DNA from 2 places in the Streptomyces sp. NPDC058683 genome. Region 2 is predicted to be linked to the other one. Evidence: riboswitches for the same ligand, from Rfam matches in the RefSeq annotation. Region 2 holds a riboswitch; the other holds the start of a gene.
What was found. Region 2 has a riboswitch for cyclic di-AMP ahead of ACFWXC_RS10810 (M23 family metallopeptidase). Riboswitches for the same ligand answer to the same signal wherever they lie in the genome.
Positions count from the first base shown of each region.

Region 1 (4,662 bases), on a different contig from region 2:
TCCTCTACCTCGGTACGGCCTTCGGGACCGACCAGCTGAGCGGCGACACCGGCATCGCCTCCGTCACCGCCGCGACGTTCTTCGTGCGCATCGTCATGTCCCCCTTCGCGCACCCCCTGTTCACCGTCCTCACCGGCATCGGGTTCGGCATCGCCGCGTTCTCCGGGGAACGGCAGCGGGTGCGGCGCGTGCTCGTACCGCTCGCCGGACTGCTGCTCGCGATGAGCATGCACGCGTTCTGGAACGGGTCGTCGACGTTCGGGCAGTACGGGTTCTTCGCCGTGTACGGCATGTTCATGGTGCCGGTGTTCGGGCTGCTGACCTGGCTGGCGATCTGGACGCGGCAGCGGGAGCTGCGGACCGTGCGGGAGGAGCTGCCGGCGTACGTGTACGCCGGGTGGCTGGGGGCGGCCGAGCCGTTCGTCCTGGGGTCGATGCGGGCGCGGCAGATGGCCAGGGAGTACGCCGCGTACCACTTCGGCAAGCCGGCCGGGCGGGCGGTCGCCGAGTACGAGGCGTACGCGACGACGCTCGCCCTGCTGCGGCGCCGGGGGCAGCGGGGGCGGGCGGGCGCCGACTTCGTGGAGCGGGAACGGCACCTGCTGACGGAGCTGCGCAGCCGACGTGAGCTGGTCCGCCCCGCCCTCGACTACGCGGCCCGCACCGCCGCCCCGAACGGCTGGCCGGGCTACGCGCCACCGGCCTACGGGGCACCGGGGTGGTACGGGGCGGCGGTGCCGTATCCGTCCTACAACCCGTACCGGGGTTAGCGGGAAAAGCGGGCGTCAGGCGGAGGCCGCCGTGAGCCGGGTCAGCTCCTGGTCCGTCAGCTCCAGGTCCGCCACGCCCAGCAGGGCCGGGAGCTGTTCCAGGGCGCGGGCCGAGGCGATGGGGGCCGTGACGGTGGGCTGGGCCGCCAGCCAGGCCAGGGCGACCGTGGGGACCGGGGCGGAGTGGGCCTCGGCGATCTCGTCCAGGGCGGTCAGCACCTTCTGACCCCGCTCGGTCTCCAGGTACTGGGCCGCGCGGCCCGCGCGGGCGCTGTCGACCGTCGTGCCCGGGCGGTACTTGCCGGTGAGGAAGCCGGCGGCCAGGGCGAAGTACGGGACCGCCGCGAGGCCGGTGCGGGAGGCCAGGTCCTGGAGGGGGCCCTCGTAGGTGTCGCGGGAGACCAGGTTGTAGTGGGGCTGGAGGGCGACGTACCGGGCGAGGCCCTCGCGGTCGGAGAGGTCCAGGGACTCCTGGAGCCGCTCGGCGGTGATGTTGGACGCGGCGATGTGCCGGACCTTGCCCGCCCGCACCAGTTCGTCCAGGGCGCCGATGATCTCCTCGACCGGGATCTCGGGCTTGTCGAAGTGGGTGTAATACAGGTCGATGTAGTCGGTGTCCAGGCGGCGCAGGGACGCGTCGGCGGCGGCCTTGATGTTGGCGCCCGACAGGCCCGGGTAGTCGGGGTGCTGGCTGACCTTCGTCGCGATCACGACGTCGTCGCGGTTGCCGCGCGCCTTGACCCACTTGCCGATGACGGTCTCGGACTCGCCGCCCTTGTGGCCCTCGATCCAGGCCGTGTACGAGTCGGCGGTGTCCACGAAGTTGCCGCCGGCGGCCGTGTACGCGTCGAGGACGGCGAAGGAGGCGGCCTCGTCGGCGGTCCAGCCGAAGACGTTGCCGCCCAGGCAGAGCGGAAAGACCTCCAGGTCGGAGGCGCCGAGCTTACGGAGGGAACGGGAAGCGGAAGAACCGGAAGAAGGGGTCATGCCTCAGTTCAACACCGGCTGCCGGTGCGCCCATGCCGACGCAACGCGAAGTTCTCGTAAAAGCGGAATGCACCGGGGTACCGCGGGTACACCGAACCGGCAGCCCTGACGTCGGGGGGTTGTCGTCAGGGCCGCCGGGGATCAGTGGGGTCCGTCAGGGGTTGAGGCCCTTGCCGCGCAGCCAGGTCATCGGGTCGATGCCGGTGGCCTGACCGCCGGGGTGGACCTCCAGGTGGAGGTGCGGGCCGGTGACGTTGCCGGTGGCGCCGACGCGGCCGATGACGTCACCGGTGGCGACCTTCTGGCCGACCTTGACGCCGATCGAGGACTGGTGACAGAACCACAGCTCGGTGCCGTCGTCGAGGGTGAGGATGGTGCGGTAGCCGTACGAGCCGGCCCAGCCGGCCTCCGTGACGGTGCCGCTGTGCACGGCCTTGATCAGCGTGCCGGTGGGAGCGGCGAAGTCGAGGCCGGTGTGGTAGCCGGAGGCCCACATCGAGCCGGCCTGCCCGAAGGTGCCGGTGATCGTGTAGGAGACGACCGGCAGCGTGTACTGCTTGGCCAGCGCGGCGAGCCGCTGCTGCTCGGCCTGTGCCTTCTCGGCGGCCTGTGCCTGCTCCTTGGCGTCGGCGGCCTTGGCGGCCGCCGCCTTCTCCGCCTTGGCCTCCGCGTCGGAGACCGCCTTGTCGGCGGCGGCCACGGCCTTGGCGGTGGCCTTGACGTCGAGCTGGGTCTGCTGCTGCTCGGCCTGGGCGATGATCCGGCTGCGCAGCGCCTCACCGGCGTCGGCCGAGGAGTCGGAGGAGTCCGCGTCGGTGGCGGGCGTCGTGGTGACGCTGCTGAGCGCGGTCTGGGTGACCTGGTGGCCGCCGTCCTCGCCGAGCAGGGAGTCGACGGACGACGGCAGGTCGGGCAGCGAGATGGAGACCGGCGGCTTGCCGGTGTTGGCGCTGGCCATGCCGCCCGCGCCGACGGCGGCGATGACGCCTACGCCGAGGACCGTGGAGCTGCGGGCGAGCCCGCCGCCGCGCTGCTTGGCGACCCGGTGCCGGCCGCGTACCGGGGCGAGGGACTCCTCGGTGGGGTTCCACTCCTCCCAGGGGCCCTCGTCGGTGCGGTAGCCGCCGTAGCCGAAGGTCTCGGGTTGACGCTGGCTGGGCACGAACGGAGCTGTCGGAGCAGGCGGGTTGGACGCCACGCGGGCGCACTCCTTTCCTTCCGCTGCCTACCGGGTTAGCTGACGGGTTCGGAGCGGGAAGGTCTCCTACGCGCGTATACCGGCCGTTTCGTACCCGGCGGCAGCCGTGCGATTCACCCCAAGGTGGTGGTTCCCCGGTTCCCTTGCGGGATTCGGCGCGTGCGCGCGGAGCCGTCGCGGGTGACGGCTGGGACGACCGCGCTGCGTTATCGAACGTTAATAGACCCGGCTGTCAGATTCCAAGCTGTTCTCCTTGATCATTAAGCTTTCAAAGCATGGACTTACCTGCCATGAACGGTCAAAAACGGTCGACTTGACCCTGCGTTCTGTCCAGCTCAGGAGTCACAGGCGTTTTGATGGTGACTCAGCCGTTACGCGGAGGGCGGTCGTCCGTGCACCGAGGGTGACAATCCCCAGAACGGCCGCGTGATCGCGCTCAGGGCCGCCGTACGGCCAGCAGCGCCATGTCGTCCGTCATGCCGCCGCCGGTGTGCCGGCGCACCTCGGCCGCGAGCCGGGCCAGCAGCGCGCCGGGGGCGGTGACGACACGGCCGGTCAGCCGCCGCTCGGGGTCGTAGAACCGGCCGTGCGCGTCCCGCGCCTCGGAGAGGCCGTCGGTGTACAGCAGCAGCGTGGCCCCGCTCGGGAACGCGTACTCGGCGGCCCGGTCCGGCCAGGCCCCCAACTCGCCCATCCCGAGCGGCAGCGCGGCCTCGGGCACCCGTACCGGGCGCACCTCGCCGTCGCCGTACACCAGCAGGGGCGGCGGATGGCCGCGGTTGACGACCCGGATCGCGCCGTCGCCGTGCGGGAGTTCGACGAGTACGGCGGTGGTGAACCCCTCGACCGCCTCGAGGCCGCCGCGCCGGACGCCCTCGCGGGCCAGCGCCCGCTCCAGCCGCCCCGCCACCGCCTCCAGCGTGGCCTCCTGCTCGGCGGCCTCCCGGAACGCGCCGATGAGCACGGCGACGGCGGCGACCGCGCCCATGCCCTTGCCGCGGACGTCGCCGACGATCAGCCGTACGCCGTACGGGGTGTCCTGGACGGCGTACAGGTCGCCGCCGATGAAGGTGCCCTCCTGGGCCGCCTCGTAGCGGGCCGCGATCTCGAAGCCGCCGATCCGCTCGGCGGGCTCGGGCAGGACCGCCCGCTGGGCGGCCTCGGCGATCTCGCGGGCGGAGGCGAGGCGCTGGTCGCCGAGGCGCACGACCCGGTTGATGCCGACGGCGAGGGCGGCGACGGTGACCACGGTGAGGACCTCGGTGACCGTGTCGACGTTCGGGCCGAAGCCGAAGCGGGCGTGCACGGCGTAGGCGGCGAGGAAGGACGTGAGGCCGGTCAGGACGGTGGTGCGCAGCGAGGAGAGGGGCGCGGCGATCAGCGGGGCGGCCGTGAAGAACGGGACCGCCGTGAAGGCCTGTGGGGTGAGGATGTCGTAGCAGACGCCGGCGACGATCAGCAGGGCCGGCAGGAAGCGGGCCAGGGTGCGGACGGCTGCGGACCCGTCCTCCTGCGCCTCTCCAGGGGCCACGGTACGACTCCCCATATGTCCCAGGTGTCCAATGCGTGTCCGTCCAGGTTTGCGGCTGCAAGTGTGCGGGGGCGAGCGGTGTGGGCCGGGCGGATGAGTGCGGACGGATGTGATGAGGGACACGTGCCGGGATATGACCCGGTAGGTGACGGTAAATGACTCAGGGCCGGAATCCT
Region 1 is NZ_JBHXSK010000052.1:62,107-66,768, reverse strand. Features, by position in the region: gene ACFWXC_RS41580 (PrsW family intramembrane metalloprotease) at 1-770, shown strand, start outside; gene ACFWXC_RS41575 (aldo/keto reductase) at 786-1,757, opposite strand; gene ACFWXC_RS41570 (M23 family metallopeptidase) at 1,912-2,955, opposite strand; cyclic di-AMP (ydaO/yuaA leader) riboswitch at 2,963-3,123, opposite strand; gene ACFWXC_RS41565 (PP2C family protein-serine/threonine phosphatase) at 3,392-4,486, opposite strand.
Region 1: it holds a riboswitch for cyclic di-AMP, as region 2 does, so the genes downstream of both, ACFWXC_RS41570 (M23 family metallopeptidase) here and ACFWXC_RS10810 (M23 family metallopeptidase) in region 2, are expected to answer to the same signal.

Region 2 (4,662 bases):
CCGCTCGGTGTGCAGCGCGGTGATCGCCCGCGCGCGTTCGCTGTCGCCGCGCGTCACCGCGTCCACGATGGCGCCGTGCTCGGCCCAGGACTCCACGGGGTTGGCGGGCGCGTCGACGGCGTACATCCAGGCGATCTTGTGCCGCAGCTGGGTGAGCGTCGAGGTCAGGGCGTGGCTGCCGGTGGCCTGGGCGAGCGTCTCGTGGAACCAGCCGCCCAGGGAGCGCAGGTCCTCGCTGCCGCCCCTGCGGGCCCGTTCCTGGCCCAGCCTGACGAGTCCGCGCAGCACCTTAAGGTGGGCCTCGGTACGGCGCTGGGCGGCCCGGGAGGCGCCGAGCGGCTCCAGGAGCAGGCGCATCTCCAGCAGGTCGGCGGCCTCCTGCTCGGTCGGTTCCGCGACGCACGCGCCCGCGTGCCGGCGCGTCACCACGAAGCCCTCGGCCTCCAGGGTGCGCAGGGCCTCGCGGACGGGGACGCGCGAGACGCCGTAGCGACGGGCCAGGAGTTCCTCGGTGAGCCGGCTGCCGCGCTCGTAGACACCCGCGACGATGTCGTCCCGGATCGCCGTGCATACCGAGTGCGCCGGAATACGCATGTCCGACCTCCGCCTTAATCCCCGTGAAACGCCGCCGAGTGACGTCCGTTCCGTGACTCTATTGCAATGAGCGGGAATTTCCGACGGCGGCCCTGAATCCATGCATATTTTTTGGACACCGGGGTCACGAAAACGACGAAAGCCCCGGCTCGGGGAGCCGGGGCTTCGGGGCTGTCTGCCCTGTGGCGTCACATGTTCATCGCCGTGGTCGCGTGGGTGGAGATATGCGCTGCGCGCGCGGGGCGTGCGCGCGGTACCGCGCGCCGGGCGTGCGCGCCGTGGTCGGTCAGACGTTCACGCCGTGCTTGCGGAGGTAGGCGACCGGGTCGACGTCCGAGCCGTACTCCGGGGTCGTACGGGCCTCGAAGTGGAGGTGGGGGCCGGTCACGTTGCCGGTCGCGCCGGAGAGGCCGATCTGCTGGCCCGGGGTGACCTTCTGGCCCACCGAGACACCGATCGACGACAGGTGGCCGTACTGGGTGTACATGCCGTCGGCCATCTTGATGACGATCTGGTTGCCGTAGGACCCGCCCCAGCCGGTGGAGACGACCGTGCCGGTGCCGACCGCGTGCACCACCGTGCCGGTGGCGGCGTGGAAGTCGATGCCGGTGTGGGCGCCGGAGGACCACAGGGAGCCGCCGGTCTTGTAGCCGGTGGAGACGTACGAGTCGGAGATCGGGACGACGAAGGCGTTGAGGCGCTTGCGCTCGGCCTCCCGCGCGACGCGTGCCGCGGCCTCGTGCTCCTTCTTGGCCTTCGCCGCGGCCTTCTTGCGCGCGGCCTCCTCGGCCGCCTTGCGCTCGGCGGCGGCCGTCTGCGCGGTGGCCTGGGCGTCGATCTGGTCGGCGACCGAGTCGCTGACGGTGATGACCGGGGTGAGGCCGGTCTGCTCGACGGAGTTCTCGGCGGCGAGCGCCGGGGCGGCCGAGACGGTGCCGATGACACCCGTGGTGGTGAGGGCCGCGATGCCGGCGGCCTGCGCGCTGGTGCGCTTCACCCGGCCGGGACGACGGTGCTTCCCGGAGGCGCACATGAACGCCATGTAGAGGCTGTTCCTTTCCTTCCCTCTCGCCTACCGGGTTAGCTGACGGGTTCGGAGCAGGAAGGTCTCCTACGGGCCCCCTCGCGGCTCGCGCGGGCGCCCGATTCACCCCAGGGACTGCGTGGGTCCCCGGCTCCCCTGGCTCGCGCCGTACGGGGACTCGGCGATGACTGTCCGGTGCCGCGGGTGCGGCGCAATGCCTGGCGGACAGCCCGGAAGAACCTACGAGGACGTTCTCCTAATCCTCAAACGGAACGCGGATTTTGTCGCGCATCCCACAGGGCAGACAGGCAACCTCCGCCCCAATTCGGACATTTCAGAGCCCTGGTGACCGGAGGGTCACCAGGGCTCTGCGCGCGCGTGCCGCTACTCCGCGGCGACGACCGTCACTTCGCCGATGGCGAGGGCCTCGACGGGCTCCTTGATCTGCGCCGCGTCGCCGACGAGGACGGTGACCAGGTGGTCGACCGGGAAGGCGTTCACGACCGCCGCGGTGGCCTCCACGGTGCCTGTGGCGGCCAGTTGCCGGTAGAGCGTGGCCTGGAAGTCGTCGGGCAGATGCTGCTCGACCTGGTCGGCCAGGGTGCCGGCGACGGCGGCCGCCGTCTCGTACTTGAGCGGCGCCACGCCGACGAGGTTCTGCACGGCGACGTCGCGCTCGGCGTCCGTGAGGCCCCCGGAGGCGAGGGTGCGCAGCACCGTCCACAGGTCCTGGAGCGCCGGGCCGGTGTTCGGGGTGTCCACGGAGCCGCTGATGGCGAGCATCGCGGCGCCGCTGCCGTCGGGGGCGGACCGCAGGACCTGCCCGAAGGCGCGGACGCCGTAGGTGTAGCCCTTCTCCTCGCGCAGGACGCGGTCCAGGCGCGAGGTGAGGGTGCCGCCCAGGCAGTAGGTGCCGAGCACCTGGGCGGGCCAGACGCGGTCGTGCCGGTCGGCGCCGACGCGGCCGATGAGCAGCTGCGTCTGGACGGCTCCGGGGCGGTCCACGATGACGACGCGGCCGGTGTCGTCGGCGGAGACCGGGGGCACCGGCCGGGGCTGGGCGGTGGAACCGCGCCAGGCGCCCAGGGTCTCGCCGAGCAGCTCGTCCAGGTCGATGCCGGTCAGGTCGCCGACGACGACCGCGGTGGCGGTGGCGGGCCGCACATGCCGGTCGTAGAACGCGCGTACGGCGGCCGCGTCGATCTTCTCTACGGTGTCCTCGGTGCCCTGGCGCGGACGGGACATCCGCGCGGCCGACGGGAAGAGCTCCTTGTAGAGCTGCTTGGCGGCCCGGCGGCTGGGGTTGGCCAGCTCGTGCGGGATCTCGTCGAGGCGGTTGCGGACCAGCCGCTCGACCTCGCTGTCGGCGAAGGCGGGTGCCCTGAGCGCGTCGGAGAGCAGCCCGAGCCCCTTGCCCAGGCGGGAGGCCGGGACTTCCAGGCTGAGCCGGACGCCGGGATGGTCGGCGTGTGCGTCGAGGGTGGCGCCGGCCCGCTCCAGCTCGGCGGCGTACTCCTCGGCGGAGTGCTTGTCGGTGCCCTCGGAGAAGGCGCGCGCCATGATCGTGGCTACGCCGTCCAGGCCGGCCGGCTCGGCGTCCAGGGGCGCGTCGAGGAGCACCTCGACGGCGACGACCTGCTGGCCGGGGCGGTGGCAGCGCAGCACGGTCAGGCCGTTGTCCAGGGTGCCGCGCTCGGGCGCCGGGAAGGCCCAGGGCCGGGCCTCGCCCGCGTGGGGCTGAGGGTGGAATTCCATGGTGGCGAGCTCGGTCACTTGGCCGTCTCCTCGTCGTCGTGCTCGGCGGTGGCGGCCTCGACCGTGGCCTCGGCCTCGGGGTCCTCGGGTACGTCGGCGTCCGCGACCGTCTCCGGGGACTTGGGCTCGTAGACGAGTACCGCGCGGTTGTCCGGCCGCAGCCGGGCCTTGGCGACCTCCTGGACCTCTTGCGGGGTCACCGAGAGGACGCGCTGGACGGCGGTCAGGGCGAGCTGCGGGTCACCGAACAGGACGGCGAACCGGCACAGTTCGTCCGCGCGGCCCGCCACGGTGCCCAGCCGGTCCAGCCACTCGCGCTCCAACTGGGCCTGGGCGCGCTCCATCTCCTCGGGCGTGGGGCCCTCCTCGGCGAACCGGGCGAGCTCCTCGTCGATGGCGGTCTCGATGACCGGCACCTCGACGTCACCGGAGGTCTTCACGTCCAGCCAGCCCAGGGAGGGCGCACCGGCGAGTCGCAGCAGGCCGAAGCCGGCGGCGACGGCCGTACGGTCGCGCCGTACGAGGCGGTTGTAGAGGCGGGAGGACTCGCCGCCGCCGAGGACGGTGAGGGCCAGGTCGGCCGCGTCGGACACGCGCGTGCCGTCCTCCGGGAGCCGGTAGGCGGCCATCAACGCGCGCGCGGGCACCTCCTCCACGACGACCTCGCGCAGCTGCCCGCCCATGATGTCGGGCAGCGAACCGTCGCGCGGGGCGGGCTTGCCGTCGTGCGCCTGGATGGAGCCGAAGTACTTCTCGATCCACGCGAGGGTCTGCTGGGGGTCGATGTCGCCGACCACCGAGAGCACCGCGTTGTTGGGCGCGTAGTAGGTACGGAAGAACGCGCGCGCGTCCTCCAGGGTGGCCGCGTCCAGGTCGGCCATCGAGCCGATCGGCGTGTGGTGGTAGGGGTGGCCCTCCGGGTAGGCGAGCGCGGTCAGCTTCTCGAAGGCGGTGCCGTAGGGGACGTTGTCGTAGCGCTGGCGGCGCTCGTTCTTGACGACGTCCCGCTGGTTCTCCATGGACTCGTCGTCCAGGGCGGCGAGCAGGGAGCCCATGCGGTCGGCCTCCAGCCAGAGGGCGAGCTCCAGCTGGTGGGCGGGCATGGTCTCGAAGTAGTTGGTGCGTTCGAAGCTGGTGGTGCCGTTGAGCGAGCCGCCGGCGCCCTGGACGAGCTCGAAGTGGCCGTTGCCCTTCACCTGGGCGGAGCCCTGGAACATCAAGTGCTCGAAAAGGTGAGCCAGGCCGGTACGTCCCTTGACTTCGTGCCGGGAGCCGACGTCGTACCAGAG
Region 2 is NZ_JBHXSK010000008.1:98,344-103,005, forward strand. Features, by position in the region: gene ACFWXC_RS10805 (GntR family transcriptional regulator) at 1-594, opposite strand, end outside; gene ACFWXC_RS10810 (M23 family metallopeptidase) at 881-1,636, opposite strand; cyclic di-AMP (ydaO/yuaA leader) riboswitch at 1,649-1,812, opposite strand; gene ACFWXC_RS10815 (M16 family metallopeptidase) at 2,003-3,391, opposite strand; gene ACFWXC_RS10820 (M16 family metallopeptidase) at 3,388-4,662, opposite strand, start outside.